2 regions of the Aeromonas jandaei genome follow, and region 2 is predicted to be linked to the other one. Evidence: riboswitches for the same ligand, from Rfam matches in the RefSeq annotation. Region 2 holds a riboswitch; the other holds the start of a gene.
What was found. A riboswitch is a leader RNA that binds a small molecule or an ion and turns the genes downstream of it on or off. The one in region 2 is predicted to bind lysine.
Positions count from the first base shown of each region.

Region 1: another riboswitch for lysine. It lies ahead of WE862_RS16240 (Na+/H+ antiporter NhaC family protein); the one in region 2 lies ahead of lysC (lysine-sensitive aspartokinase 3).

Region 1 is NZ_CP149571.1:3,475,469-3,490,607, reverse strand. It holds gene lapB (lipopolysaccharide assembly protein LapB) at 1-798, shown strand, start outside; gene pyrF (orotidine-5'-phosphate decarboxylase) at 817-1,518, shown strand; gene rrtA (rhombosortase) at 1,493-2,086, opposite strand; gene WE862_RS16270 (tRNA-uridine aminocarboxypropyltransferase) at 2,085-2,708, shown strand; gene queC (7-cyano-7-deazaguanine synthase QueC) at 2,729-3,436, shown strand; gene queE (7-carboxy-7-deazaguanine synthase QueE) at 3,498-4,169, shown strand; gene WE862_RS16255 (DUF3820 family protein) at 4,171-4,401, shown strand; gene WE862_RS16250 (cob(I)yrinic acid a,c-diamide adenosyltransferase) at 4,398-4,961, shown strand; gene WE862_RS16245 (H-NS family nucleoid-associated regulatory protein) at 5,030-5,434, opposite strand; lysine riboswitch at 5,737-5,908, shown strand; partial or broken gene WE862_RS16240 (Na+/H+ antiporter NhaC family protein) at 5,997-7,577, shown strand; gene WE862_RS16235 (thymidine kinase) at 7,669-8,250, shown strand; gene WE862_RS16230 (flavohemoglobin expression-modulating QEGLA motif protein) at 8,318-9,655, opposite strand; gene WE862_RS16225 (YbjN domain-containing protein) at 9,844-10,269, shown strand; tRNA gene WE862_RS16220 (tRNA-Ser) at 10,404-10,491, shown strand; gene WE862_RS16215 (membrane protein) at 10,576-11,352, opposite strand; gene WE862_RS16210 (MCR-3-related phosphoethanolamine--lipid A transferase) at 11,682-13,298, shown strand; gene WE862_RS16205 (diacylglycerol kinase) at 13,435-13,815, shown strand; gene WE862_RS16200 (AcvB/VirJ family lysyl-phosphatidylglycerol hydrolase) at 13,893-14,597, opposite strand; gene mprF (bifunctional lysylphosphatidylglycerol flippase/synthetase MprF) at 14,609-15,139, opposite strand, start outside.
Region 2 is NZ_CP149571.1:2,709,686-2,724,824, reverse strand. It holds gene WE862_RS12960 (Bcr/CflA family multidrug efflux MFS transporter) at 1-322, shown strand, start outside; gene WE862_RS12955 (DUF4357 domain-containing protein) at 432-899, opposite strand; gene WE862_RS12950 (ABC transporter ATP-binding protein) at 1,097-1,777, shown strand; gene WE862_RS12945 (ABC transporter permease) at 1,808-4,237, shown strand; gene WE862_RS12940 (lipocalin-like domain-containing protein) at 4,423-5,478, shown strand; gene WE862_RS12935 (ATP-binding protein) at 6,143-6,910, shown strand; gene WE862_RS12930 (DUF3644 domain-containing protein) at 6,954-8,171, shown strand; gene WE862_RS12925 (alpha/beta fold hydrolase) at 8,269-9,060, opposite strand; gene WE862_RS12920 (MmcQ/YjbR family DNA-binding protein) at 9,173-9,556, shown strand; gene WE862_RS12915 (GNAT family N-acetyltransferase) at 9,553-10,029, shown strand; gene WE862_RS12910 (DUF3802 family protein) at 10,087-10,425, shown strand; gene msrA (peptide-methionine (S)-S-oxide reductase MsrA) at 10,670-11,302, opposite strand; gene argA (amino-acid N-acetyltransferase) at 11,571-12,899, shown strand; lysine riboswitch at 13,007-13,231, shown strand; gene lysC (lysine-sensitive aspartokinase 3) at 13,322-14,674, shown strand; gene WE862_RS12890 (hypothetical protein) at 14,756-15,139, opposite strand, start outside.

The DNA.
Region 1 (15,139 bases), 770 kb from region 2:
CGGGCCGAAGCGCTCTGGAACGAGCTGTGCGAAGACAGTGACTTCGAAGAGACGGCGCTGGCCCAGCTGTTGATCATCCATCAGCAACTGCGTGACTGGGACAATGCCATCTCGGTGGCGGTTCGCCTGCAAAAGTATCAAGGCAAGAAGCTGGCCGAACCTATCTCCCACTTTTATTGCGAGCAGGCTGAAAGCGCGCTGCGTGACGGCGACAAGTCCACTGCGCTTGCCAAGTTCAAGCGAGCGCTCAGCGTCAATGCAGGCTGTGCCCGGGCCAGTCTGCGTCTGGCTGAGCTGGCAATGGAAGAGGCGGAGTATGAACAGGCAAGCAAGGAGCTGCTGCGGGTATTTGAGCAGGATATCGATTTTGCCTCGGAAGCGATGCCCAAGCTGCTTGAGTGCTATCAGCAATTGGGGCGTACTCACACCCTGATCCCGCTGCTCGAGAAAGCTGTTGAAGAGCATGCTGGTGTGACGGTTACGCTGGCTCTTGCCCAGCTGGTCGAGGAGCGTGATGGCCTGAGTCAGGCTCGCTCTCTGGTGCTTCGCCAGTTGCGCCGTCACCCCTCCATGAAAGGGTTTTACCAACTGGTCGGCTTTCAGCTGGCCAGTGCGGAGGAGGGGCCGGCCAAGGAGAGTCTCGAGCTGTTGCAACAGCTAGTTGGCGAACAGATCAAAATCAAATCAACCCACAAGTGTCGGCAGTGCGGCTTTGCCACTCACTCGTTGTTCTGGCAGTGCCCATCCTGCCGGCAGTGGGGTTCCATCAAGCCGATCCGTGGTCTGGACGGTGAATAACCATCAATAGGAAGTGAGATGCTCGATCCAAAAGTACTGGTAGCGCTGGATTATCAGAACGAAGCAGATGCCTTGGCGTTCGTTGAACGTATTTCTCCGGCCGAGTGCCGTCTCAAGGTTGGCAAGGAGATGTTTACCCTGTTTGGCCCGCAGTTTGTACGCCAGCTGGTTGCCAAGGGATTTGATGTCTTTCTGGATCTGAAATTTCACGACATTCCCAATACCGTAGCCAAGGCGGTAGCAGCCAGTGCCGAGCTCGGCGTCTGGATGGTCAACGTGCATGCCAGTGGTGGCGAGCGAATGATGCGGGCAGCCGTCGATGCGCTGCAGCCTTACGGTGACAAGGCGCCGCTGCTTATCGGGGTGACCGTGCTGACCAGCATGGAGCAATCTGACATGGCACCGCTAGGCCTTGATGTGACCCCTGCCGAGCAGGTGATCCGGTTGGCCAGGCTGACCAAAGAGTCCGGGCTTGACGGTGTGGTTTGCTCGGCCAATGAAGCGCGCGAGCTGAAGGCGCTGCTGGGCGCGGATTTCAAGCTGGTGACCCCGGGGATCCGTCCAAGCGGCTCCGAAGCCGGTGATCAGCGCCGCGTGATGACGCCGAAAGCGGCAGTAGATGCGGGGTCCGACTATCTGGTGGTTGGCCGCCCCATCACTCAGGCTGCTGATCCGGCCGCGATGCTGGCTGCCATCAATCGCGAGTTGGCGGGGGAGTAAGCCCGGCAGTCACCGAGACCGGGTGCAGGCTGAGTAGCAGGCCTGCACCTGCACCGATCAGATGAGATTCTATGTGGACTCTGGCGCCGATCAGGGTCGATATCGGGCTCTCGCCTGCATTGTAGAAATCCATTGCCAGCTTGAGTCCCACGCCAGCCAGCAGCAGCCAGCCCGATGTACGGCGACCATGCCGGATATCCTGGATGGCTCCCCAGACAAACAGTCCGTGCAGTGAGCCCGACAGCCCCATATACCACTGGGTGTGGGGGTACCAGAACCAGATCCCGAGCCCCACGGCCCCCCAGAGCAGCAGCATCAGGAGTGGTAGCCGATTATTGCCCAGATAGTCGCGAAACAGGCAGTAGAGAATAATTAAACCTGCCAGATTGAGCAGCAGATGCCACAGATTGGTATGAGCCAGATTGCCTGTTATGATCCGCCACCCTTCACCTTGAGCAATCTCTGCCCGGTCGAAGGAGAGCTGAAGATCCGGTACGGTAACAAAAAGCAGCAAGCTGGTGAGAGAGAGCGTGATAACCCAGAACAATCCAGATTTTTCTGACGACATGAAACAGCCCAACGACAAAAACAGTCGATACTGTACACGCTGTACCCGAGCCCTCAAAGCGTGCCTATGCGAATATATCGTGCCACTTGAAAACCGTACGCCTCTCTACATTCTTCAGCATCCCTATGAAGTGGCCCACCCAAAGGGCACGGCAGCACTGCTGGCTGCCTCGTTGCAACAGGCAGAGATCCGGGTCGGGGAGGATTTTTCCGGCGATACGTGGCTCAACGACCTGCTTGCCGACCCCTCTTTACGCTGTTATCTGCTCTGGCCGGATGAAGAGGCTATTTCGCCAGTAGAACTGAGACAGCAGATGGAAAGTGTCTCATCAGGTGCGACATCCGTGGCTTTTATTCTGCTCGATGGCACCTGGCGCAAAGCCTTTCGGATGTTGCAGAGCAACCCGGCGCTTGCCCGCTTGCCGCGGATCGGACTAGGTGCCATCGCAGGGCAATATGCGATTCGTAAAAAGCCGTTTCCTGAAGCCCTCTCGACCATAGAGGCGGGCTACCATCTGTTATCTCAATGGGAGGGCGAGCCCGAACGCTATGCCCCCCTTCTTACCCTTTTCGAACGGCTCAATACCCAGTGGCAAGCCTTTGCCGAGGGGCGCCGGACATGACATTGCAAGGAGTTCTCCGTATGAAAAAAGCAGTTGTGGTATTTAGTGGCGGTCAGGACAGCACTACCTGTCTGGTGCAGGCGCTGGCCAATTATGACGAAGTCCATGCGATCACATTCGACTATGGCCAGCGCCATCGGGAAGAGATCGATACCGCCCGCCATCTGGTGCAACTGCTGGGTGTCGCTGCCCACAAGGTGATGGATGTTACCTTGCTCAACGAACTGGCTATCTCGGCACTGACTCGTGACGATATCCCGGTGAGCTGTGATCTGCAGGATAATGGCCTGCCCAATACCTTCGTGCCGGGCCGCAATATCCTGTTCCTCACGCTGGCCTCTATCTATGCCTATCAGGTCGGTGCCGAAGCGGTGATCACCGGGGTATGCGAAACCGATTTTTCCGGTTATCCCGACTGTCGCGACGCGTTCGTGAAGGCGCTCAATCAGGCGGTCTCCCTGGGGTTGGATCGCGGTATCCGTTTTGAAACACCGCTGATGTGGCTAGACAAGGCCGAAACCTGGGCGCTGGCGGATCACTATGGCCATCTCGATACGGTGCGCCAGCAGACGCTGACCTGCTACAACGGCATCGCTGGCGATGGTTGCGGCACCTGTCCCGCATGTAATCTGCGTAGCCGCGGATTGCATGGCTATCTGGCAGACAAAGCGGGGATCATGGCCAAAATGCGTGAGAAAACCGGACTGGGTGAGAAAAGCGGAGCATGAGCCTGCCTCTGGCTGATGATTGGGGTATAATCCGCGGCTTTTGCAACAAGCTGTGACCAAGATGCACTACCCAATCAACGAGATATTCCAGACCATCCAGGGGGAGGGGGTCTTTACCGGCCTGCCTGCCATCTTCGTTCGCCTGCAAGGGTGCCCGGTGGGCTGCCCCTGGTGCGATACCCGACATACCTGGGTGGTCGATCCTGCTCGTGAAGTGGGCAGAGAGCATGTGCTGGATCGCTCCAACGAGTCGGATTGCTGGAGCCAGCTCACTACCGAGCAGATCCTCGCCAGCTTTGTCGAGCTTGGCTATCAGGCGCGTCATGTGGTGATCACCGGTGGCGAGCCCTGTCTCTACGATCTGACCGAGCTCTCGTCAGCGCTGTTGGCAGCGGGTTATCAGGTTCAGATTGAAACCAGTGGTACTAGCGAAATCAAGACTCATGAGCAGACCTGGGTCACGGTATCACCCAAGATCGGCATGAAAGGCGGGTTGCCGGTGCTGGTCTCTGCACTTGAGCGGGCCAACGAGATCAAGCATCCGGTGGCAACAGAACATCATATTGAAGAGCTTGATGCTCTGTTGGTTACCGCAAACCTGCGTCCGGATGTTGTTATCGCATTGCAGCCTATCAGTCAGAAACCACGAGCCACCCAGCTCGCGATGGCAACCTGTATTGCCCGTAATTGGCGACTCTCTATTCAGACCCATAAATATCTGGATATCGATTAATATGGAGTGGCTATCCGATGAGCAGGTGCTGCTTACCCTGAGCCATAAAATGCCTTACGGCAAATATCAGGGGCGGCGTATCATCGATATTCCGGAGCCTTATCTGGTGTGGATGGCCCGCAGTGGTTTTCCGGCGGGTAAGCTGGGCCAGACATTGGCTCTTGCATACGAGATCAAGCTCAACGGGTTGGAGTCAATGATTATTCCCATTATTAACAGGATGTCAGAATGAGAATATATACCCGGCAGGGTGACAAGGGGATGACCCGTTTGGCCGATGGTACCCGTTTGGCCAAGGATCATTTGCGGGTAGAAACCTATGGCTATATTGACGAGCTCAACTCTCATATAGGTCTGCTGATTTGCGAGATCCCCCAGCAAGAAGCCGGTTTATTGGCGGATCTGCAGTTGTTGCAGCAAGAGCTATTTGATCTGGGCGGTGAATTGGCATTTTCCAGCGCAGCCCAAAATGAGTCAATTTGGCAAGTCAATGAGAGCTGGATTGTCAGACTGGAACAACAGATCGACAGCTACAGCGAACATTTGCCGCCGTTGCGCCAGTTTATTCTGCCTGGCGGCTCCCGTGCGGCGGCGCAGGCCCATGTGGTGCGGACGCTAGTTCGTCACTGCGAGCGCCTGCTGTTGACCCTGAGTCGCGAAGAGTGCGTCAATCCCGATGCGCTGGCCTATCTCAACCGGATGAGCGACTGGTTCTTTACCATTGCCCGCTATCTTATCTGCCGGTCAGAGGGACAAGAAGTATTCTGGGTCAAAGCCACTGATCGCAGATAAACATTCAGAACGTAGCCAATAAAAAACCTCGCAATAGCGAGGTTTTTTATTGGTATCTATCACTGAAATCAGATAGCGAAATCTTCCAGTGATTTACCTGCTTCAACTGCTTTGGCAATAGCAGAAGGCATACGACCCTGACCGATCCAGGTCTTCTCTACACCGTTATCATCATAACGATATTTGGCAGGGCGAGGGGCGCGCTTGGCTTTTTCTGCCTTGGCTGGAGTAGCTGCAACAGCGCTGACCAGCTCTGCAGGATCAATACCGGCAGCTTTCAGCATTTCGGTATATTCATTGATTTTACGCAGATGCTCTTCACGAGCCTGACGCTCAGCGGCTTCATCCTGCTGACGTTCGGCAACGATTGCTGAGAGTTTTTCCAGCGCTTCTTCCAGCTGCTCCAGAGAGAGTTCACGGCAGGTGGCACGCAGACTGCGGATATTAAGCAGCACTTTCAAAAATTCATTCATAGGATTGTCCACGTCAAGTCAGAAGGAAATATTATGTTCATCCTGATTTTTACGTGTCACTTTAAATAAGTCAAGAAGGGCAAAAATAATAAGTAGAAGATAAATCGTCATCACGAGTGATTATATTCGGCATTCAATCATATTAATGGATGCTTATGAGGCTTTGATTGGTTAAATGTGTCGCAAAAAGAAGCTAGGCTGCATCAATTGACTACCTTTTTGGGTACTAACGTCATACATCATGATTATTTAATCAAAAAACTTGCTATAAGCCGCCAGCTGGATAAAATGTCTCTCGAATACCTTTAAGTAGAGGCGCGCTGCCTATGACTACTTGTGCGGAGGGTGATGCCGATGATGCACAAGGAAAGGAGTCAGCGCCGAAGTGGCCAGGCCATCATACCGGGCTGCTGGTTCTGCATCTAATAGGTGCAGGACTGCCATAGTCATCCACTATGGAGCGCTACCTGAAGGGGCTGAGGAGTATAACCTCCCCATAGGTTTTGTTTCTTTAGATCCTCTCGGTAGATCTCCACCTGTTTTCTTTAGGTGAAAAGAGATCATGGACATTAGTCATTTTGCCGACTCCGGTTGGTCCGTACTTCCCCCCTTATTGGCTGTCGCCCTAGCGATCCTGACCCGCCGTGTGCTGCTGTCACTTGGCGTCGGGATTTTAACTGGCAGTCTGTTGCTCAATCAGTTTTCCCCCCTCGACTCCCTGCAATATCTGCTGGGTACCGTGCTGAAGATTTTCTGGGTTGATGGCGCACTTAACCGTGACAACATCAACATGCTGCTCTTTATGCTGCTGCTTGGCGGCCTCATCAGTCTGATGAGCGTATCCGGTGCAACCCGTGCCTTTGCCGAGTGGGCCGCCAAGCGCGCCAAGACCCGCAAAGGGGCCAAGACCCTCACCGGCATGATGGTGTTTGCCTTCTTTATCGATGACTTCTTCCATAGCTTGTCGGTGGGCGCTATCTGCCGTCCGGTGACCGACCGCTTCCAGATCTCCCGTGCCAAGCTGGCTTATCTGCTGGACTCCACTGCTGCGCCAGTCTGCGTACTGATGCCGATCTCTTCCTGGGGCGCTTATATCATCGCGCTGGTTGGTGGCATCATGGCGGCGCACGGTCTGACCGATCAGAGCCCCATCTCTGCGTTCGTCGAGATGATCCCGATGAACCTCTACGCCGTCTTTACCCTGATCATGGTGCTGGTCGTCATCGCGTTTCAGCTCGATATCGGCCCGATGCGTCAACACGAGCAGTGGGCGCTGGAAGGCAAGCTGTGGGATGAATCCAAGGGGCGTCCCATCGGGCTGGATATGGATAGCCCGGAGGAGAGCAATGGCGGCATGATCGACATGGTGCTGCCGATCCTGACTCTGACCGCCGCCACCGTCTATTTCATGATTGACTCGGGTGCCGCTGCCCTGAGCGAAAAAGGGCTGCCATTTAGCGTGCTCGGTTCGTTTGAAAACACCAATGTGGGCTCCTCGCTGGTCTATGGCGCGATCTGCAGTCTGGTGGTCTCCATCGGTCTGGCGATGCGTCTGAAGCTCGGCGCCAAGAACTGGATCAAGGCTGCCCCGCAAGGCGTCATGGCCATGTTGCCGGCCATCAATATCCTGCTGTTTGCATGAGCCATCGGTGCCGTAGTGCGCGATGTGGAGACCGGTAAGTACTTGGCATCTCTGGCCAACGGCAATCTGCCAATCGAGGTGCTGCCGGCTGTGGTCTTCATCCTCTCCTGTGCCATGGCGTTTGCCACCGGCACCAGCTGGGGCACCTTCGGTATCATGTTGCCGCTGGCTGGTGACATGGCTGCGGCCAGCGATATCAGTCTGATGCTGCCGATGCTGGCTGCTGTTTTGGCGGGCTCGGTGTTCGGGGATCACAGCTCTCCCATCTCCAGTACCAGCATCCTCTCTGCGACGGGGGCAGGTTGCCATCACATCGATCACGTGATGACCCAGCTCCCCTATGCGCTGGCCATCGCCTTCGGTGCCGCTCTCGGTTATCTGGTGATGGGGTTGATGCACTCCGGTTTTGCCGGTTTCAGTGTCAGCGCCCTCTGGTTTGTGCTCTTTACCAGTTACCACCTGAAAAAGGCCAAAGCGCAGCCAGCGCTCGCGACGGCATAACATTAATAGAGCAAGGGGCCCACGGGCCCCTTGGTTTTGGCGGGGGCTTTGGTTAGCATGCGCCCCATAAATTCAGTTTCGGAACAGTATCATGGCTTCACTGCACTACAAGTTTGCCACCATGAATTCAGGCAAATCGACCCAGCTCATTCAGGCACACTTCAACTATCTGGAGCGGGGGATGCACCCGCTGGCCATGACCCCTGCCATCGACGATCGTTTCGGTGTCGGCGTGATCAGTGCCCGGGTGGGTCTCGAGCTGAGAGTGGAAGTGTTCAGCGATACCTGCGATCTGTTCGAGATGGTCAAAGAGCGCCATGCCAACAAGCACATCGATGTGTTTATCGTGGATGAGGCTCAGTTCCTGACCAAGGAGCAGGTCTATCAGTTGGCCCGTATCGTTGACGAGCAGGATATTCCGGTGATTGCCTACGGCCTCAAGACCGATTTTCGTGGCGAGTTGTTTCCCGGCTCCTACCATCTGCTCTGTCTGGCCGACAAGTTCGAAGAGCTGAAGAGCATCTGCTGGTGTGGCAACAAGGCGCATATGAATTCCCGGGTCAATGAAGCCGGGCAGGTGATGCGCGATGGCGAGCAGGTAGAGATCGGTGGTAACGATCGCTATGTGTCGCTCTGCCGCAAACACTATCTGGAGGGGCGGGCGTTCAAATAACCCGAGCTTTGGACAAGGTACGAATAAAAAGGGCGCCAATCTGGCGCCCTTTTTCTCTATTGGCAGTTCAGTCGATCTCGATATCGACGGGGGCAATAATGGGATCAGCCACCGGCAAGCGGTGAAACAGCTGACGAAAGTGCTGCTGTACCCGGCCGATATCGACCAGCGACATGCCGGAGGCAAAGCCAAACCAGACATAGAGGCCGGTGAGATCGCGAAACATCGGCGGCAGGTAGCGGGGGGTGGCGATCAATCCCTCCAGATAGTGCTGATAGATCACCGGAATATCGTCCAGCGTCACCTTGCCGACAAACAGCATCGGCAGGATCTCGGGTACTCCTTCCAGCACGGCGCTGCGGATGAAGTTGACCGTCTCCACATAACCCCTCACATAGGAGAGGTCCTTGGTAAAGCAGGCCCCCCCTTCGACCATGCCGCCACGAAATACCCGTTGGGTGATCTTGTAGGCATCGTGCTCGCTGGTGCCCTGTCTCACAAAGTGCTGAAACACCTCGATAAAGTCGGCACCACGCTCGGCCATGTCGATGGCCATCACCCGATCGGAGATGCGCTTGGCCCGATCCGGGAAGGAGCTAAAGGTGAGGGTCTCTATCAGGACGGCCAACCCCTCCTGACAGGCGGTAATACGCGGCGAACCTGCGCTCAGCCAGGTGGCATAGGGCTGCTGGCGGCCGTTTAGGGTGGTGCCTACATGTACCCACCCCTCATGTACTTCCAGCACTTGCAGATCGAGCTCGGAGAAGCGGGCGTGGGAGTTGAGCTTGATGTAATCGCCGCCGGCCGCTGCATCCGACACGATGCCATCGCTCAGCTTGACCTGCACTGTGCCGTCACTGAAATAGCTCGACAGCTTGCCCTGCAATTTGGCCACCGCCGCTTCCCCTTCGAACTCCTTGGGGTAGGGGCGTACCAGATGGCGAGCGCCGGGCAGGGAGAAGATATCGCACAGGCGAGCACCCAGCTCCTTGAGGGTCTTGCGATCGCCGCGCAGATGATCGCTGGCCGAGCCGTAGAGCAGCTGGCTATAACGCTGAAAATCGGACTGGCCGCGCTGGCGCAGCATCTCGATCACCACCATGTACTGATCGACCGTCTCTTGCAGGATGAGCCCCAGATCATCTTGTGGTGCCAGTTTTCTGCGGATCCTGTCTCGCAGCGCCTTGAGTTCGAGGTATTTGTTGCGTGGCTCAAAGCCAAGGGGGAGGGACTCGTAGAAGCGGTGGTCGATGGCAGGCAGGGTGCGCCCCCCATCGGCCAGAAAGCGTTCCTGGGTCTGTCGTGGCCACTTGATGGCATCCAGAATGCGAATGGGTTTTTGCAGGGCGAGCAGTTCATCCGAGAGGGATTTCAGATGGAGGCGATACTTTTCTTGGATGGTCATGGGGCCCCCTGTGGGGCAAGCGTAGCCGTGGATTGGGCTGAGTATATGCATAGCGCTTGCCAAAAAGAAGCAAGCTGCGCGGTTATTGGGCTGGCGTGCTTTTGGTTGCCGGAAAATTGGTTTAGACTGCGCCCCTCGATCCCAATCTTATCGTGGAAATAATGAATATCCCCAGCTCCGAAATGATCATGCGTTGGTTGCAACAGGCTCGTATCGAGCACTACGTTTGCGATCAGTGCCATGGTATCCACATTGTCTCCTTGCAGTCGGTCGATGGCATTCAGGAGAGCCGGATCTTCGTGGAAGAGGAAGGTCTGCTGTTCTCATCCGAGCTGGAAGTGCGTCCTTCGGCCCTGTTGCCGCTGGTGGCTGAACTCGGTCGCTTCAATATGCAGTACCCCTCGCTCAAGGTATTCCTCGATATCATCGACGACAACCTGCCGCGTCTGGTCATTGGCCACACCGTGTTTACCAAGGCGGGCCTGAGTGTCGAGCAGTTCCTGCTGTTTGTGCAGAGCACCATTGCCGCGACCCATGAAGTGGTTTCCGAATGCGAGCGTTTGGGCTTCCTCAACCTGCCTGAAATGCAGGTTGCGCCGGAATCTGTACATTAATTCCGCGAACGATCTGTTTTGCCAAAAAAGCCGTTGACGCGGGCGGGGCTTTCCCCTAAATTACGCCCCGTTCCAGCGCAACGGCGCAGCGAACACCGTGTTGGCTGAACACGTTAAACAACAGACCAAAATTTGGTGAGGTGTCCGAGTGGCTGAAGGAGCACGCCTGGAAAGTGTGTATACGGCAACGTATCGAGGGTTCGAATCCCTCCCTCACCGCCACATTGCAAAGCCCTGACGGAAACGTCAGGGCTTTTTGCTTTTCTGCTTTTTCACCGGTAGGCCTCTGGCTATAAGGCTGTCGCCTTACTCAGGAGCCAGCTCCTGCTGGATAACTGTCCGTTTTTTCAGGGTGGAGAGATAGACCAGCAGGGCAATGGCGGCCAATAAGGCTGCCGAGGCGGAGTATCTGTTAAGCTCCAGCCCCCCTTTGCCAAGCGGCTTGTCGAGGAAATCCCCCACCACAGCCCCCAGCGGGCGAGTGATGATGAAAGCCGCCCAGAAGAGCAGGGTGCGTGAGACCCGGGTCAGCAGGTAGGTTGCGACAATGGCCAGCAAGATACCGCCAAAGAGCACCATGCTGCCGGTATAGCCAAAGCCACCATCATCGGCCACCCAGTCACCCAGCGCGGTACCCAGCGTCTGGGAGAACATGATGGTGATCCAGTAGAACATCTCGGTTCTGGATGAACTGATGTCACTGGTCGCTATGCTGCCCTGAAATTTGTACCACACCAGAAAAGATCCCATCAGCAGCAGGAACAGCAGGGTTGACCCGCCTGCATAGCCCATCCCCAGTGAACGGTCGGCAAAGTCTGCCAACGTGGTGCCCACTGTGGTGGTGGCGATAATGGTTGTCCAGTAGAGCGCCGGGTTATAGCGCTTGGCAGAAATCTGGGCGCCGACGGCAATAAAGAAGATAACGGCAAAGATGCCGGTACTGACCAGATAGCCGAGATCCATCGACATGGATACCGCATCTCCTCCGGTTTCTCCCAGGGTCGTTGCCAATATTTTGGTGAACCAGAATGCCAGAGTGATCTCCGGCACCTTGCTGACTGAGTGAGCGACGCTGTTATGCATAATGCACCATCCTGTGGTTTGACGAAGAGCCGTCAGCAATGAGCATGTCGGGGATTTCTTAAGAGAGGCTTAAGGTTACAGAGGGGATGGCAAGAAAAGATCATTTTTGACCAGATGCAAACTTTGCGGGTATCAGCGGGCTCTTAATTATTCCTTAAGGTTCAAGTTTTATTGTCCGCCAGCAATTCAATAGTTGATAAAGCTCACATTGTAACAAGGTGTTACTGACTAGTTGAGAGAGTTCTCAACTAGCTCTGTTAATATCCCGATGCAGCCTTGGTTCAGGCTGCGTTCAATTTTCCGGCATTTGATTCAAGAGGTCAGTTTCAGTGGTAAAAATCAGAGTTGTACCCTTTATTTTCCTGTTGGCACTGATATTTGCCTTCCTGCTTAACTGGCCCGTGTTGCTTCACTTCTACGATATCCTCAGCAATCTGGAGCACTTCAAGATCGGGTTTGCCATATCGATCCCGGTGCTGCTGGTGGCGGCGCTCAACTTCGTCTTCATGCCCTTCTCCCTACGCTATCTGCTGAAACCCTTCTTTGCGTTTCTCTTTGTGACTGGCGCCATCGTCAGTTACACCATGCTGAAGTATCGGGTCATGTTCGATCAGGAGATGATCCAGAACATCTTCGAGACCAACCAGAGCGAGGCCTACTCCTATGTCAGCCTGCCCATCGTGCTTTGGGTTGCACTGGCCGGTGTATTGCCTGCCGTGCTGCTCTTCTTTGTCAAAATCGAGTACCCGAAAAAATGGTATCTGGGGCTGTTTCAGCGCGCCCTCTCCATGGCAGCATCCCTGGCTGTCGTGGGCATCATAGCGGCGTTTTACTATCAGGATTACGTCTCGGTCGGGCGCAACAACCAGACGCTCAATCGCGAGATAGTGCCGGCCAACTTTGTCTACAGTACCACCAAGTATCTCTACAAACGTTACGTCGCCGAGCCCATTCCGTTCACCACCCTGGGTGATGATGCCAAGCGAGTCGTGAAAGAGGATAAACCGACCCTGATGTTCCTGGTGGTGGGGGAGACAGCCCGCGGCAAGAACTTCTCGATGAACGGCTATGAGAAAGAGACCAACCCCTTTACCAGCCAAGCCGGGGGCGTGATCTCCTTCAAGGACGTGCGCTCTTGCGGCACGGCCACAGCGGTGTCGGTGCCCTGCATGTTCTCCAACATGGGGCGCAAGGAGTTTGATGACAACCGGGCCCGCAATAGCGAAGGTCTGCTCGATGTGCTGCAAAGAAGCGGGGTCTCCATCTTCTGGAAGGAGAACGATGGCGGCTGCAAAGGGGTGTGCGATCGGGTGCCCAACATCGAGATCAAGCCAAAAGATCACCCGCAGTTCTGCGACAAGAACACCTGCTATGACGAGGTCGTGCTGCAGAACCTCGACGACGAGGTGGCGCAGATGAAGGGCGACAAGCTGGTCGGTTTCCATCTGATCGGCAGCCACGGTCCGACCTACTACAAACGCTATCCGGATAACCATCGCCAGTTCGTGCCGGACTGCCCGCGCAGCGACATCGAGAACTGCAGCGATGAAGAGCTGGTCAACACCTATGACAACACCATCCGCTACACCGATTACGTGATTGCCGAGCTGATCACCAAGCTGAAAAAGTATGAAGATAAGTACAACACGGCGTTGATCTACCTCTCTGATCACGGCGAGTCGCTGGGGGCGATGGGGCTCTACCTGCATGGCACGCCCTACAAGTTTGCCCCTGACGATCAGACCCGGGTGCCAATGCAGGTCTGGATGTCGCCGGGCTTTGCCAAAGAGAAGGGGATGGATCTGGACTGCCTGCAGCAAAAAGCGGCAGACAATCGCTACTCCCATGACAACCTCTTCTCCTCTGTGCTCGGGATCTGGGATGTCAGCACGGCGGTGTACGACAAGCGGCTCGATATTTTCAGCCAATGCCGCACCGTGCAGTAAGGTGAGGGCCGACTCGGGGCGCCACTGCGCCCCTTTTTTATCCCCGAAATTGTTCAGTTTTAATGTATGACTCGCTTCATTTGTTTAGATGCTATGTACGAAATGGAGCCGATTGCCATCAAAAGAGGAAGCGAAAATGGCCAAACCTGGCGCTACAGGGATCACCCGGATTATCCATGCCACCCGTTACAGCATGAAGGGGCTTTCGTCCGCCTGGCTGCATGAGGCTGCCTTTCGTCAGGAGCTGCTGCTGATCATATTGCTGATGCCGCTGGCCTTTCTGGTGGGGGATGGGCTGACCCAGATCCTGCTGCTGATGGTCATCAGCTGGCTGGTGGTGATCGTGGAGATCCTCAACTCCGCCGTCGAGGCGGTGGTAGACAGAATTGGCTCCGAACATCACGAGCTCTCCGGTCGGGCCAAGGACATGGGCTCTGCCGCCGTCTTTATCGCGCTGGCGCTCAACGTGTTGGTGTGGGGGGCGCTGACCGGCCGCAATCTGCTGGGCTGGTGGTGATCAGCCGTAGTTGACGAGAGCCCGAATACAAAAAGAGAGGGCGACCCTGTGGTCGCCCTCTCTGTTTTCATCGCCGCTCAGGGTGTGGTGAGGGTCATGTGCTTGGTGATGGCCTGATAGAGCACCGGGTAATCATCCTCAAAGTGGTGGCCGCCCGGCAGAGTGACGGTGGTGACGTTGGGTTGGTTGAGACGGGGGCAGAGGCGGTCGTCGTCATCGTCATCGGCACCTTGCAGGCAGACCATCGGCAGATCCCGGATGGTTTTCACCTGCGGCTCGGTCGGATAGCTGCGCGCCTTGTGGGTCAGCATGTCGCTGACGTGGATCTCGAAGTCCGAGCTGGTGGAGGGGGAGAGCATTACGGCCCCGACCAGCCCCTGACGATAGTGCTCCGGCAACCGGTTGATGACGAAGGGGACAATCTCGGCACCAAACGAAAAGCCGACCAGCAGCCAGCGGGGGCGCTGCCAGCGCGCCTGATAATCATCGAGGATCCGCTCCAGATCGGCGGTCACCTGCTCCGGGGTTTTCTTCTTCCAGTAGTAGGTCAGGGAGCTCCAGCCCACGACCGGCATGCCGTGCAGCTGAAACTGGGCGCTCAACCCCTTGTCGAGGGCCGCCCAGCCACCATCGCCGCTGAGAAAGATCACCATGGGGGCGTCGGATGGCTGCTTGACCGGCAGCTCAATCAGGCTCAGGTCATCCTTGACCGGGGCGGCGTGCGCCGCAAAAGATGAAACGGGCAGTACGAGACTGAGTAACAGCAATATCAAGGCTCTCATTGGCCATGCTCCTATTTCTTGATCAGCCCCAGCGGGCCGCGGCTAATCAGGGTGATCAGGTGAGTCAGGGTTCTGGGCAGTACCAGCTTGCTGCTGCAGAGCAGGTAGCGGGGTTCCCAGCGGGGCGAAAATTTCTCCTTGTAGCGTCTGAGCCCCTGAAAGTTGTAAAAACGGCTGCCACGCACAAACAGGGTATTGCCAAGACGGGCCCAGTAGCTGTTGAGCGGGTGATCGTTGAAGCCGGACATGGGGGCCATCCCCAGATTGAAGCTGGTGTACCCTTGCGCCTTGCCCCACAGCAGCAGCTCGACAAAGAGAAAATCCATTATGGGGGCGGTGCCGGTATCCAGGCTGTAGCGCATCAGATCGATGGAGAGCATCTCCTTGTTATCGCTCACCCAGAGGTTGGCAAAGCCGACGATCTGCCCCTCGTGCCAGACCAGCGCAGCCGGGCTCAAGGTCAGGTAGTCAGGCTCGAAGCGGCCGACCGAGAAGCCCTTCTCCTTGCCCATCTTGCTCTGCAGCCAGGTATCGGAGACGGT
Region 2 (15,139 bases):
CGCGGGCGCCCTGCTGGTCTACAACGCCTGGAGCCAGACTGGCGGCCTGTGGGGCATCGTCATTCCGGTGGTACTGTTTGTCGGTCATATCAGTCTGGTGGGCGCCAACGCTATGACCGGCCTGATGGGCCACTTCCCGCAAGCGGCGGGCACCGCCTCGGCACTGGCCGGCACCCTGCGCTTTGGCATCGGCGCGCTGGTCGGCATTCTGGTCAACCTCAACCCGCCCCACTCGCCACTGCCGATGGCCATTGCCATCGCCTGCTGCGGGGTCGGTTCAGCCCTCAGCTACTGGCTGCTCACCGGCCACAAGGCACACTGATCCCTCTGCTGGATATAAAAAAGAGCGCCCCCTCTCTTGCGACAGGGGGCGCTCTTTTTTGGGGGGAGAGATGCGGTATCAAGCGCCCCTCAATCCCCTCCGATATGCGTCACTTCTTGCCAAAACCGGACTGTTTCAGGGTATAACCCGCGCTGTTTTGCCAGGCATCCAGACCGCTTCGGTTGTTGCCTGCTACCAGGCTCGCGGCCAGACTCGGGCTGTTGAACAGCTGATCGGCAGTAAAGAGAAAGCCCCCTTCGCTGCGGGGCACCAGAATGCCCTTCTCCAGCAGCTCCAGTCGCAGCTCGATCACCGCCTCGCGCAGAGAGGCGGCATCCTCGCCATTGGCAGTGGAACCGGCCAGCACCATAAAGCCCGGATTTTGCCGCTTGCCCACCGGATAACCGTGAGCTTCGGCCCCCTTGCCGTTGAAGTGGTAGAGCTCACGCTCCCCGGGACGATTGTCGGAGAGCGCCTTTTGCAGGGTCATCAGCTCGTTGTAGATCTCGATGGGGACGACGGCCGCCTGCTTGTTCCCCTTGCTATCGATGATAAAACTGACTTGCTTGTGTAACATCCTTGCTCATCCTGTGACCCATGGAAGCCCCTATTCTAACCACCACAGGCGAGCCGGATCCAGCGAGGATCCACTGCTCTTTTGCCGACTTGATCACTAACTGGCACTCTTGAACAGTCGTAAGGCGTGTTGATCATTGTCGGCCGTGCTAGCGTACCAAGCATGATGAAAGCCATTGACCATCAAACGGTTATCCCATGCTGACCCTGCGCAACCTCTGCAAGAGCTTCGATAACGGCAGTGAACGACTGCCGCTGTTCCACCATCTCGATCTCGCCCTTCCCGCTGGCGAGATCACCCTGCTGCTGGGTCAAAGCGGCTGCGGCAAATCGACCCTGCTCAATCTGATCGCCGGGCTGATTGCACCGGACGAAGGGGAGATCTGGCTGGGGGAGACCCGGATCGACACCCGCTCCCCCGACGAGCGGGCGCGCCTGCGGGGCCGCCATTTCGGTATCGTCTATCAGGATTTCAACCTGCTGCCGACCCTGACGGTGGCCGAGAATCTGGCCCTGCCGCTGGCCATCAACGGGCTGCCACCGGATGAGGCCAGGATTGACCAGTTGCTGCAACGGCTCGATATGAGCCACAAGCGCCATGCCTGGCCGGAGCAGCTCTCCGGCGGTCAGCGTCAGCGGGTGGCGCTGGCCCGCGCCCTGATCCATCAGCCCCAGTGGCTGCTCGCCGACGAGCCCACCGGCAGCCTCGATGAGCACAATGCCGAACAGGTGATGGCGTTGATGGTGGCGGCGGTACGGGGCACAGGTGCAGGCTTGCTGCTGGTGAGCCACAACCCCGCCTATGCCGCGCTGGCAGACAGAGTGCTGCGCCTTGAAGGGGGCCAACTTATCGAGCTCAAGGGGCCCCGTCATGACTAAACAGCAACTGCGTCTGTCGGGGGCACGCTGATGCTGCCACTCAAAGCGCTGCTGCGCCTCTATCGCAGCCACCCTTGGTTGCTGCTGATGAGTCTGGCCGGGCTGGTTTTGGGGGTGTCACTGGTAGTGGCCATCGAGCTGCTCAATCACAGTGCCCGCACCAATTTTGTCGCCGCCCGCAGCCAGCTGGCAGGGGAAGCCAACTACCGGCTGGCCCCCGCTGGTGGGCTGGATGAACAGCTTTATGTACAACTGGTGACCAGCCAGCCCGCCCTCGATGCCATGCCCCAGCTCCATGGCTGGCTCAAGGATGAAGAGGGGCGCAGCCTTCAACTGCTTGGGATGGATCTCTTCAACCCCGGCCCCCTGCGCCAGCTGTTTGGCGCCCGCCCCACGAACCAACCCGAGTTCTCCTTAACCCGTGCCGACAACATCTGGCTGGCGGCCCCCGAAGCGGAGCGCCTTGGCTGGCAAGCGGGCCAGAGCCGCCGCTTTGTGCTGGGCGGCAGTGATGGCGCCAGCACCCGAACCCTGACCCTGACGCTGGCGGGCACGTTCGAACCGGGCGCCGTGCCCATGGAGCGGCTACTGATAACCGATATCGGCCTCGCCCAGCCCCTGCTGGATAAGGCGGGTCGGCTCGATCGCATCGTTTTCAAGCTAAGCGACGCCGAGGCTCGCACCCTGCAGGCCACCCTGCAAACCGATTACCCGAACCAGCCCCTGTGGCTTGAGCCCATCAGCCCGGCGCTCGATGCCAGCCAGCTTGGCGATGCGCTGGCCCTCAATCTGACGGCGCTGTCATTGCTCGCCATGGCGGTGGGATTGTTTCTGGTGTTCAACGCCCAGCGATTTGTCCAGAGCGTGCGCCGCCCCCAGCTGGCCCAGTTGATCATTCTGGGGATGGGGCCGAGCCGGGTGCTCCACTGGCTCATTTTGGAGCTACTTATTCTTGCCACCATCGGCACCCTGCTCGGGGTGCTGCTCGGCAGCCTGTTGGCGCTGGCGCTGATGGGGCAACTGACCCAGGCGCTGGCCGATCTCTATGGGCCCAACCCCATCGATCTGTTGCGCCTCTCCCCTGTCAGCCTGCTCAAGGCGCTGTTGATCGGGCTGCTCGGCACGCTGGCCGCCAACCTGCCCGGCTGGTGGCAACTGCTGCGCCAATCCCCCCTCGAACTGTGTGCCGGAAGCAGCCGCCCCCCCGTGCATCCGTGGCGACGGCGCGTGCTGGCCATCGCCATCTTGCTGCTGTGCGCTCTGTGCCTATGGTTGCCGCAAACGGGTCTGAGTGGCGCCCTGTTTATCGCCGGCGGCTGGCTGCTGGCCATGGCGCTCTGGCTGCCCGATGCCCTGCGCGGCCTGCTTGGCTGGTTGCGACGGCGCGCGGGCGGCCCGCTCACCGCCCGGCTCGGGGTGGCCGAGACCCTCTATCACCTCGATCGCACCGCCATCGCTGTGATGGCGTTGCAGCTGGCCATCGCGGCGGCCATCGGCATCGGGGTCATGGTGTCGAGTTTTCGCTCCAGCGTGGAGATCTGGCTCGGCCAGCGTCTGGCCGCCGATCTCTATGTCACCGCCCCCAAGGGGGTGGCGGGCAACAAGGGCACCTTGAGCGATACAACCCTTAAGGCCCTGCTCGCCAATCCGCTGGTGAGCGCTGCCTCGCGCCGCTCGGTGCATCCTGCCCGCTGGCAGGGGCAGCCCATCGAGTGGGCGCAGATGGACTTTATCCCCCAGCTTAAAGCGGCCTATCCGCTGCTGGCCGGACGCTGGCCGACCCGCCTCGACGAGGTGCTGGCGAGCGAACCGTTGACGGTGCGCCTCGGGGTCAAGGTAGGCCAGAGGTTGGCGATCAGTGGCGAGCAGGGGCCAAGGCAGTTCACCGTCACCGGTGTCTATCGGGACTACGGCAGCGACAAGGGGCAGATCCTGCATGCCTTCGAGGCGGGAGCAGTGCAATCCCTCGCACTCTTTAGCAACGACCCCGAGCAGCTGGCCGACCGCCTGCGCGAGCGCTTTGGCGAGCAGCTCAATCTGCTCTCCGCCCCCGCCATTCACAGCGCGGCGCTCAAGGTGTTTGACCAGACCTTTGTAGTGACCGAGCTATTGAAACTGCTGATCCTCGGCATCGCCTTTGTCGGCATTGGCTCGGCCTTTATGGTGCTGGGGCTGGCGCGCCGTGGTGAGCTGCAGACCTTGCAAAGTCTGGGCCTGAGCCCCCGCTACTGCCGCCAGCTGCTGGTGTGGCAAGGGGCGGGATTGGGGCTGCTTACCGCCCTGCTGGCCCTGCCGGTGGGGTATGGCCTCGCCTGGGTGCTGATCGAGGTGGTCAACCCGCGCGCCTTTGGCTGGCGCCTCGCCTTCGAGGCCGCCCCCCTTCATGCGGTCACCGCCCTCTTGCTGGCGCCGCTGTGCGGGGCACTGGCCTCCTGGTATGCAGCAAGGAGAGTGGTATGACATATCGGTTAGCGCACTGGCTCAGCCATGGCTTGAAGCTCCCATTGACCACTTCCCTCTCTCCGCCCCTTCTTCAGCGCAGAGAAGAGCACAGAGCAGCAATGAACCATCCCCTCTCCCTTCGGGAGAGGGCCAGGGTGAGGGGGATCTTCTCCTCCTTACGGCCCCTGTGGCTCGCCGCCCTCTTGCTCCCGCTGATTGCCATGAGCGGCAGCGCGCAGGCCAGCGATCTGGGCGCACTGCTCGGCGGCGGCAACGACAGCTTTAAAAAGGTGCTGCCGGGGCAAACCATCCAATTGCCGGAGGATCACGCCGCCCACCCCGATTACCGCACCGAGTGGTGGTATCTCACCGGCAACCTCAAGGATGAACAGGGGCGTGAATATGGCATGCAGTGGACCCTGTTTAGGCAGGGGATCGAGCAAGAACTCCGCACCGGCAACCCCTGGCTCACCCCCCAGCTCTGGCTGGCCCAGTTTGCCATCACGGATCTCGACCGTGGCAGCCACCAGCAAGATGAACGGGCCAGTCGGCAGGGACCGGGACTGGCGGGAGCCAGCGGCGGCCAATATTGGCTCAGAGAGTGGCGGCTTGCCTCGCAAGGGGCTGCGCTATTTCCCGCCACCCTCAAGGTGCAGAGCAAGATTGGCGAGCTGAACCTCACCGTCACTGCCGCCAAACCGCTGGTGCTGCAAGGCAAGGCCGGTTACAGCGAGAAGAGCCCGGGCAACGCCTCCTTTTACTACTCCTACCCTCGCCTGCATTTGAGCGGCACCCTGACTCGTGATGGCGAGACCCGCACCGTGACCGGCCAAGGGTGGTTTGATCACGAGTGGAGCAGCTCGGTATTGGCGGAGTGGCAATCGGGCTGGGACTGGTTTTCGCTGCAACTGGCCGATGGCCGCGAGCTGATGCTGTTTCGCCTACGCACCAAATCGGGACGCCGTGCTAATCCCGAAAACCAGCCTGAGAACCGTTACGGCATTTTGATTGAGCGGAATGGCAGCAGCCGGGTGCTCGCCCCCGACGCGATTCGCCTTACGCCAGGCAACACCTGGCGCGGCCCCAAGGGGCAGAATTACCCCGTAGAGTGGCAGCTAAGCGCCGCCGGGATGAACCTCACCATCAAAGCCCGTCAGCCCAATCAGGCCATGACCGGCCGCTTTGACTACTGGGAGGGTGCGGTAACGGTGGAGGGAGATGCCAAGGGGGTCGGCTATCTGGAGATGACCGGCTACTGAACACCTTGGGCAAACGTGGCCGGTCTGCTCGATGACCTAAAAACAAATCACCCTTATAACAGGGCATAACCGTGATATTGCCCAGCCATTTCTGTCACTTGGCGCCAGTCGTCGAGGATGTCTTATCTGTTTATTTATTGAACACCACTTACCCACTCAACCCGCTGCCAACTTGGCTCAAGCCTGATCCTCGCCAAAAAACCTTTCAAAATCCGAGCGATAACTAACTTTTCACTCACTTAAATTGGTCGCCGTTTGATATCTTACCCATGCGGCACCCGCAGCCCCAAAAGCAGCCGAGGTAAGCCGATGTTTGATCAACATCCAATCTGTTTAAAGCAGCACTCGGGGAGCTGTAACCCCGTGCGGTAGCTATCTCGTTTATCACTATCACATATGTCTAAGTAGCAAATTCAAGCTACACCACACCTGAGCCTTGCCATATAAGGAGCTCCAGTCATCTAGAAGTTCGGTTGAAAACAATAATAACCAGACCATGACTGACTTTTTACTGACTGTGCAAAATCGGCTTTTCACACACTAATTATTAATATTCATTTTTCAACTAAAATATTTTAATCACCGTTATAAATAAACGCCAACCAAGCATTGAATACAATTTACTTTTCATCACATTTATCTGGTTGCAGATTGAGGTATAAAATTGCTAATTAATAAAAATTGGAGCCTTCAAACTACATTTGAGATAGTAAATGAAAAATATTATCCAGGTGGTATGCAAAGCGGCCCTCAACGAAATAGATTGATAGAAACTTGGGGACAACTGGTTGGTAAATCAAGGGCATTGAGTGAGCTTGATTATTTAATCGTTGAATATGGCTCAATCAATAAAATGTCCAAGTCCGTACGGATGTCCTCAAGGACTATAAAAAATTTGAGATCCTTATTTGAGTTACTACCTGATGAGTTTGAAAATTCAATCCAATCTAAAATTCATAGATTTAGTGAAGGTAAGCATTGCGGATTAGAAGAAGACTTACGCAATGAATTTAAAGAGATAAAGGGCCAAAATCCAACCAAGTCAATTCAGAACATCGTCGATGAGTATATACTGGCATTTCTCAATAGTTCGGGTGGTAGTATTTTTTGGGGAATCCAAGATGATGGCGTAGTAAAATGTATAAAGTTAGACAATCGACTAAAAGATGAAATAAACAAAGCCATTAACCTTAAAATAAACACCATTGAACCATCAATTGACCCCACTAGAATAAATATAATTTTTCATGATGTTACCGGCGTAGATTGTGGTTATGTTCTTGAAGTGCGTATACCTAAATCAAACTTATCTGGCTTACATTTCAACTCATCTGGTAATACTTGGGTAAGGGTTAATGGATGTAAGCAAAAACTACAAGGTGTTGCATTACAAGATTATATTATTCAAAGATTACAGAATGACATTAAATAGACATATCAATGTTTTGAAAAATTTCTAATACCGGAGTATGTAAATGACTAGAGAAGATAAACGGATATTATTATTGGAATTTTTCAGAGAAAGAGAAGAAAATCATGAGTCTTTTTCAGTTACACAAGCGGCAGCTGCAACAGGTTACAATGCTAAAAGCATAATCAAATATATAAATGAAAAATTAAAGGGCCAGTTTATTTTCAAGTTTGACAGTAATAATTTCATTTCTAAAGGCCTGACCAAGATATCAAACAATGACTTTATTAGGCTTATGTCCCAAAGTACCTCTTCAAAAGAGATAACGCCACAGGAAAGAATGTACCAGCAACTAATCAAGAGGAGTTTAGATGCATTCATTCTTGCTTTAGAAGTTTATAATAGGCCTAGTCTGTGCAATCGAGTTGAAGCATTCACTATTTTAATGGTCAATGCATGGGAGCTTTTTTTAAAGGCTGAGATATTAGATATATTAGGTGAAGATAAAGTTTTTTACAAAAATGGAAAAAGCATATCAATATCCGACGCACTTCCTCTGAGAATTCAAAATAGTGACCCTGTAAAGAAAAACATCGAGACATTAATTTTATTACGAGACCAAGCAACTCACTTACTCATTCCAGAATTGCAACCTCAACTTTCAAGGTTATTTCAATCTAATGTATTAAATTATCAAGAAAGATATAAAAATCAAATGGGAAATTCCCCTCTTGCAGGACAAAGTGTTGGAATGCTTAGTTTGGTTATAGATGGCCCTATACCTGAAATAGGTATTATTAAAGAGAACTATGGGACATTAACAGCAACAGAGGTTGAAAAATTCATCAATGCCTTTGAAAGTACGAATAGAGAACTCAATTCAGACAAATTCTCTATCAACATAGAATACAAACTTGCCCTCGTCAAAAACCCAAATAAATCCGACCTAACATTAAGCTGTGGAGATCAAGGACAGAAAGCAATAATAATCACCCAAGCAAAAGATCTAAACGATACACACCCATACTTCACCGATGATGCAATATTGGCTATAAACACTAAACAGAAAACTAACAAAATAAATAGACATTCCTTTCAAGCAATTGTTTTTAAACATAAGATAAAACAAAACACGAACTCTGAAATGTACAACTTTACTGATCGAGCAAGATATTCAGAGAAATTCATAACATGGGTAGTAAAAAACATCACGGAGCATAAAAACTGGTTGCAGATAGCATTGGATGAATATAATAAAAATAGGAAAGGTAAAAATAAATAAGCGTATAAATTGAACCATGCTCTCCACTGCCAGTGATTAACTGGCAGTAGTCTTTTTTACTATTATACAGACGTCAAAAAACTGAATGGATAACTGATTACGTCCTCCCGCCCCCCAGCGATTGAATAAATGCCAGCGTACGGCGATTGAACTGCTCCGGCTGCTCCACATTGCAGACATGGCCGCACTGTTCAATGACCGCCAGCGAGGAGCTGGCATCGCGGGCCACCTGTTCGCGCACCGGTGCCAGAAACATATGATCCTCCTCCCCCATCACATAGAGGGTGGGAATGGGCAGGGAGCGTTCGCGAAAATAACGCATCAGCGGATTGACCTCGGTGGCGAGGCGGAACCAGCGTTTGAACTCTTTCTGGCAGAGCTTGCGGGCCTCGCGCACAAAGAGGTTGCGCGACTCCTGATGGTGCTGGCGCGGCATGATGATGAAGGCAAACAGCCGATAGAGCCACATATAGGGCAGGAAGTGCTGGCCGAGTCGGCCCAGTTGCACCAGCACCCGCGAGCGGATATCGAGCCGCAAAATGGCGCCCCCCAGTACCATGCTCTTGACCCGCTCCGGGCAGAGCTCGGCCAGATGACGAATAAGGATGGTGCCAAGGGAGATGCCGACAAAGTGGGCGCGGCGGATATTGAGATGATCGAGCAGCCGAACGATATCCTCGGTCACCGCCCGAAAGCTGTAGTGGCCCTGGATCACCTGCTGTAGCTTGTTGGACTGACCATGGCCGCGCAAGTCCAGCAACAGCACGTTGAAGTGCTCGCGATAGGCGCGCAGCTGCTTGAACCAGATGGAGGAGCTACCACCGGCGCCGTGGACAAACACCACCCAATCCCGCTCGGGACCCAGTTCGAAAGTCTTGTGATACAACATCAATAGGCTCCCTCGGTGATGGGGGGTATACTCGGCAGCGCATAGTAACAGATGCCTTCCCCTGATTGATATGCAACCGCACTGATCGGATCACCCACAGCGAGACCAGACCATGGAGTTAACCCCTTTACGCCACTTTCTGCTCTCGTTGCCGGGCAGTCAGGAAGATACCCCGTTTGGCCCGGAGATCCTGGTCTACCGCATCGCCGGCAAGATGTTTGCGCTGGTGGATTGGCAAGCTGACCCCCTCACCATCAACCTCAAATGCGAACCCGAGCTGGCGCTGTTGCTGCGCGAACTTCACCCCGAGGTGAAACCGGGCTGGCATATGAACAAGCAACACTGGAACACAGTGACCCTGAACAGCACCTTGCCCGATGATCTCTGGCAGGGCTGGGTGCACCACTCCTATGAGCGGGTCATTGCCGGTTTGCCGAAATCCAGACGGCCCATGGCCCCCGCACGCAATGCAGCTGATCAGGGTGCTTCGGCATGACGCCTCTCCTCTTTATCGCCCCCCTTGGCGAGCAGCATATTCCATCGCTGGTCACCCTGTTCGAGCAGGCAATCCGCCACACCGGCCCCCAGCACTACAGCCCGGAGCAGGTGGAGCAGTGGGCCCTCGGTTCACAACATCCTGGCTTTGTCAGCCAGCTGCGCGAGCATCATGGCTGGGTTGCCATGCTGGGTGACGCGCCTGCCGGTTTTGTCACCCTGAGCGCCGATGGCCACCTCAGCCTGCTCTACGTCGGTGCGGCCCATCAGCGGCAGGGGCTGGGCAATCTGCTGCTCACCACGGCGCTGGCAGGTGCCCGCGCCCTTGGCATCAGCGCCATCACAACCGAGGCCAGCGCCTTCAGTTATGAGCTATTTTTACGGCATGGCTTTACCTTGACCGGCGTGGAAAGCGTGGAGCGCGGCGGAGTCAGTTTTACCCGCCACCGCCTGCACTGCTGCTTGCCAAGCTAGATCAAGCCACTAAAATACGCTTAATTTTCGTATTGTTACTGTATTGAGGCAGCAACCATGGTGGTAGAGAGTGAAGGCTATATCTCGCTGATCGAGTATCTGGTGGAGAGTTTGGGACTGTTTGAGGCCCAGCAACAGAACGCGGGTGGCGAGCAGACCATCGAGGATCTCGTCAGTAGCCGGGTGGCCAGCAACCTGATGGCCATCTGCGAGCAGAACCCTCAGCTGGCACCCAAGGTGCGCTTTACCATCATGCAGGAGGCGGACGCCGTGGTCGCCGATCTGGAAGAGGTGCTCTCCGCCGTCTGGCTGCGCGCGCCGACCCCGGAGCAGAAAGCCTTCCTCATCGAGTTCATCGATCTTATCAAGAATCTCTTCGACAGCGCGATCGCCTGACCGATCGCCCCTCCCGAGCTAAAACAAGCAGATATGAAAAGGGCCGCCTTGATGGGCAGCCCTGCTTGCTATCATTTTCAACCCGCCAGTGCGTTCATTCATCAAGCGGTTATCAAGGCAAGAAATGTGTCTGGACTTCGCATCCGATCCCTGGACGCTACCTAGTTAGTCCCGACTGGTCGCAATAAGTTCCCTCCTCCGACCATTTATTTTCACTTTTTTACGGAATCGACTACAAACCTGTTCAGCGGTTCAGGCTGGGCGGCAAACAGACTCCAATGCCACCCAATCCGCAGTAGCCATCCGGGTTCTTCTCCAGATATTGCTGGTGATAATCCTCGGCGTAGTAGAAGGGTGCCAACGGCAGGATGCGGGTGGTGATGGCCCGGCTGTCACCGCTTGCCGCCATGGCCTGCTGGTAAGCCGCCAGACTCTGCTGGGCGATGACCTGCTGGCTCTCGTCACCATAGAAGATGACCGAGCGGTACTGGGTACCAATGTCCCCGCCCTGACGCATACCCTGCGCCGGATCGTGCTGCTCCCAGAACAATTTGAGCAGATCGCCATAGCTGATCACCGCCGGATCAAACACCACCTGCACCGTCTCGGCATGGCCGGTCAGGCCGCTGCACACCTCCTTGTAGGTGGGATTGGGGGTGACGCCGCCCTGATAACCTGCCGCGGTGGAGTAGACCCCGGGCTGCTGCCAGAACAGGCGCTCCACGCCCCAGAAGCAGCCCATGCCAAACCAGGCGATCGCCATGTTCTCGGGCCAGGGCCCCTGAGTCGGATGGCCGTTTACTGCATGCTGCTGGCCAATCACCATGGCCTCGCTGCGCCCCGGCAACGCCTCTGCCGGCGAAATAATCTGTTCCATCAAGCCACTCCTTGTAAAAACCGGTGCCAATGCACGATGACGAAAAGGAGCATCGAAGATAACAGTTTGTGGCACCGGATCAACCGGCGCCTCCCGCCCCCTTCCTCCTCTTCACTCCCCTGCGCCTCTCCTGCCACTTTGGCAAGTTACGTCCGGGCAAGGCATCCGGTTGGCCAACAAACCCAGCCAAATCAATATTTAGTCTTGATTTGTGAATTTATTTTCATATATTGAGCCAATCGCTGTTTTTTTATGGAAGAAATATCAAGTGCGTGAACGCGAACCCAGTCTGGTCAATGCCTTCCGGCAATCTACTCCCTATGTCAATGTCCATCGGGGCGCCACCTTTGTGCTGATGATGGGGGGGGAAGCCGTCTGCCACCCCAACTTTGCCAATATCGTCAGCGATATCGCCCTGCTGCAGACTCTGGGCATACGGCTGGTGCTGGTGTTTGGTTCACGTCCGCAAAACGATGAAGCGTTGGCCCGCGCCGGCATCGAGGCCCAGTACCACAAGCGGATCCGGGTCACCGATGACGAGAGCTTCGCCATCATCAAACAGGTGTGTGGCGGCCTGCAATATGACATCACTGCCCAGCTCTCCATGGGGCTCGCCAACACTCCGATGCAGGGTGCGCGGATCAGCGTGGTGAGCGGCAACTTCGTCACCGCCCAGCCGCTGGGGGTGGATGATGGCATCGACTTTTGCCACAGCGGCCGGGTGCGCCGCATCGATGTGGAGGGGATCACCCGCCAGCTCGATCAGAAGAGTCTGGTGCTCATCTCCCCCATCGGCTGCTCGGTCACCGGCGAGAGCTTTAACCTGAGCTCGGAAGAGGTGGCTCGCCGGGTGGCGGTCGATCTCAAGGCGGACAAGCTTATCTGCTTCAGCAGCACCCAGGGGGTGATGGACAGACACGGCGAAGCTATCTCCGAGCTCTTCCCCGAGCAGGCCGAAGAGCTGCTGGTGGAGCTGGAGCAGGCGGGAGAAGAGATGTCCGGCACCGCCCGTTATCTGCGCGCGGCGATTGCCTCCTGCCGCGGCGGGGTGCCCCGCTCCCATCTGGTGAGTTATCAGGATGATGGCGCCATGCTGCAGGAACTGTTCAGCCGCGACGGCCTCGGTACCCAGATTGTGCGGGAGAGCGCCGAGCAGGCCCGTGCCGCCACCATCGAGGACATCGGCGGCATTCTCGATCTCATTCGCCCGCTGGAGGAGGAAGGCATTCTGGTGCGCCGCTCCCGCGAGCAGCTGGAGATGGAGATCGACAAGTTCACCATCATCGAGCGCGATGGCCTCATCATCGGCTGCGCGGCCCTCTACTGCTTTATGGAAGAGGCGATGGCGGAGATGGCCTGCGTCGCCATCCATCCCGACTATCGCAACTCCAATCGGGGGGATCAGCTGGTGGCCAAGGTGGCCGAGCGGGCCAAGCGGCTCGGCATCCGCCGCCTGTTCGTGCTCACCACCCGCTCCATCCACTGGTTCCGGGAGCGGGGGTTCGAACCGCTGGAAGTGGAGGATCTGCCGGTTGAGCGCCAGCGCCTCTACAACTGGCAGCGTCGCTCCAAGGTTTTGTCAAAAACCATTGTGTAAGCCATTGATTCTGCGTTGAGTTAGCTGACATTTTGAACTTTTTTACAAACTCGATTGACAGTCCAATCCAACGCAAGGTATTTCTAAATGCACTCCACCGCCATGGTGGAGCCAGAAGAGGAGCGCTGCCCAGGCAGCCCGAGAGAGGACGCCAGAGTCCGGTGAACTTGGGTCAGGGGGAGCAGCGCCGAGACATCTGAGGAGACTGGAAACCTCAGTGTCGGCTGCGGGGGCTGAATCCCCCGGGTTGTCATCGGTAGTGGTCATCCCCCACCGCGCCCTGTCAGGGGCGGGTACGGGATGGGCTCTGCGGGTGGAGTGCTTCTGGCCGGGATCGCTTCGCACATTCCTGCCATTTTCAGCCTCCTCCTCTCTTTTTTGCCCGATGGATCCGGATTTTTAAATTAAGACAGGAGTAAGCAATGAGCCCGATCAATGTCGCCAAGTTTGGCGGAACCAGTGTCGCCAACGCCGCGGCCATGAACAACTGCGCCGATATCGTGCTGGCCAATCCCGCTACCCGCATCGTGGTGCTGAGCGCCAGCGCCGGCGTCACCAATCTGCTGGTGGCACTGGCTCAGGGCGAGCTGGACGACGCAGGCCGCGAAGCCCAACTGGCCAAGCTGGCCGACATTCAGCAGGCCATTCTGGCCGACCTTGGTCACCCCGCCGAGGTGACGGCCCTGATCCACGATCAGCTCAGCGAAATCCGCACCATGGCGCAGCAGGCCAGCCAGCAGACCGATGCCGAACTGGCTGATCGCCTCATCGCCTGCGGCGAACTGATGTCGACCCGCCTCTTTACCGAGTTGCTGCGCCAGCGCGGCGTCAATGCCCACTGGCAGGATGTACGCCAGCTGATGCGCACCGACAGCCGCTTTGGCAAGGCCACCGTCGACCTGAACGCGACTCGCGATCTCTGCCAGCAGACGCTGGGCCCGGTGCTCGGCGACACCCTCGTCATCACCCAGGGCTTTATCGGTGCCGATGGCGATGGTCGCACCACCACGCTTGGCCGTGGCGGCTCCGACTACAGCGCGGCCCTGCTCGCCGAGGCGCTCGATGCCACCAGTATCGAGATCTGGACCGATGTACCAGGCATCTACACCACGGATCCGCGCCTCGTCACCCGGGCCCGCCCCATTCCCGAAATCAGCTTTGTCGAGGCGGCAGAGATGGCCACCTTCGGCGCCAAGGTGCTCCACCCGGCCACATTGCAACCGGCGGTGCGCCAGAACATTCCGGTCTTTGTCGGCTCAAGCAGGGAGCCGCAGGCAGGGGGAACCTGGATCCGCTCCACCACGGACACCAGCCCGCTGTTTCGCGCCGTGGCCCTGCGTCGCCAGCAGGTGTTGGTCACCCTGCACAGCCTCAACATGTTCCATGCCTATGGCTTTCTGGCCGAGGTGTTCGGCATTCTGGCCCGTCATCGCATCTCGGTAGACCTCATCACCACCTCGGAGGTGAGCGTGTCGCTCACCCTGGATCACACCGGCAGCCAGAGCAATGGCGAACCTGTGCTCAGCGACAAGGTGCTGGCTGAACTCAGCCAGCTCTGCAAAGTCGAGGTGGAGAACGAGCTGGCTCTGGTGGCGCTCATCGGCAACCGGATGAGCGAGGTCAACGGGGTGGGTAGCCGGGTATTCGATGCCCTGCGCGATCACAACATCCGGATGATCTGCTATGGCGCCAGCGCTCACAACCTCTGCTTCCTGGTCAAAGAGGGCGAAGCGGGCCAGATCGTCAACCGCCTCCATCAGGAGCTGCTGGACTAACCCTCACAGCGGACAAATACGACCATGTAAAAGGGCACCCGCAAGGTGCCCTTTTCATTTCTGTTTCGCTGAGGCGTTGGCTCAGGCGCAGGTAGTCACCGGCAACTGGCACGCCATCACCTCGCGGCGCTGGCGTTGCAATCTGGCCAGCAGCTCGCTCTGGCCGAGCCCCACCTCCTCGCTGGAGAGATTGTCGACCAGCTGTTCGTAGTGGTCGGTCACCGCCTGCTCCAGCCAGTCGAGACGACGCAGGGTGAGCGGGCTGCAGCTTCGGCCACTGAGATCGTCGGCCACATCGAGCCGGTGGCTGCGATACATATCCCGCCACCAGTTGGCGGCGAGCGCCTCGTCGCTTGCCAGCGCGGCACTCCACTCCCCTTGCAGGCTCTGCAACCGGGCCAGCACGGGTGCGCTGGCGCCTTCCCGTATCAGGTGGTGGATCTCCCGTTTCACCCATTTCAGACA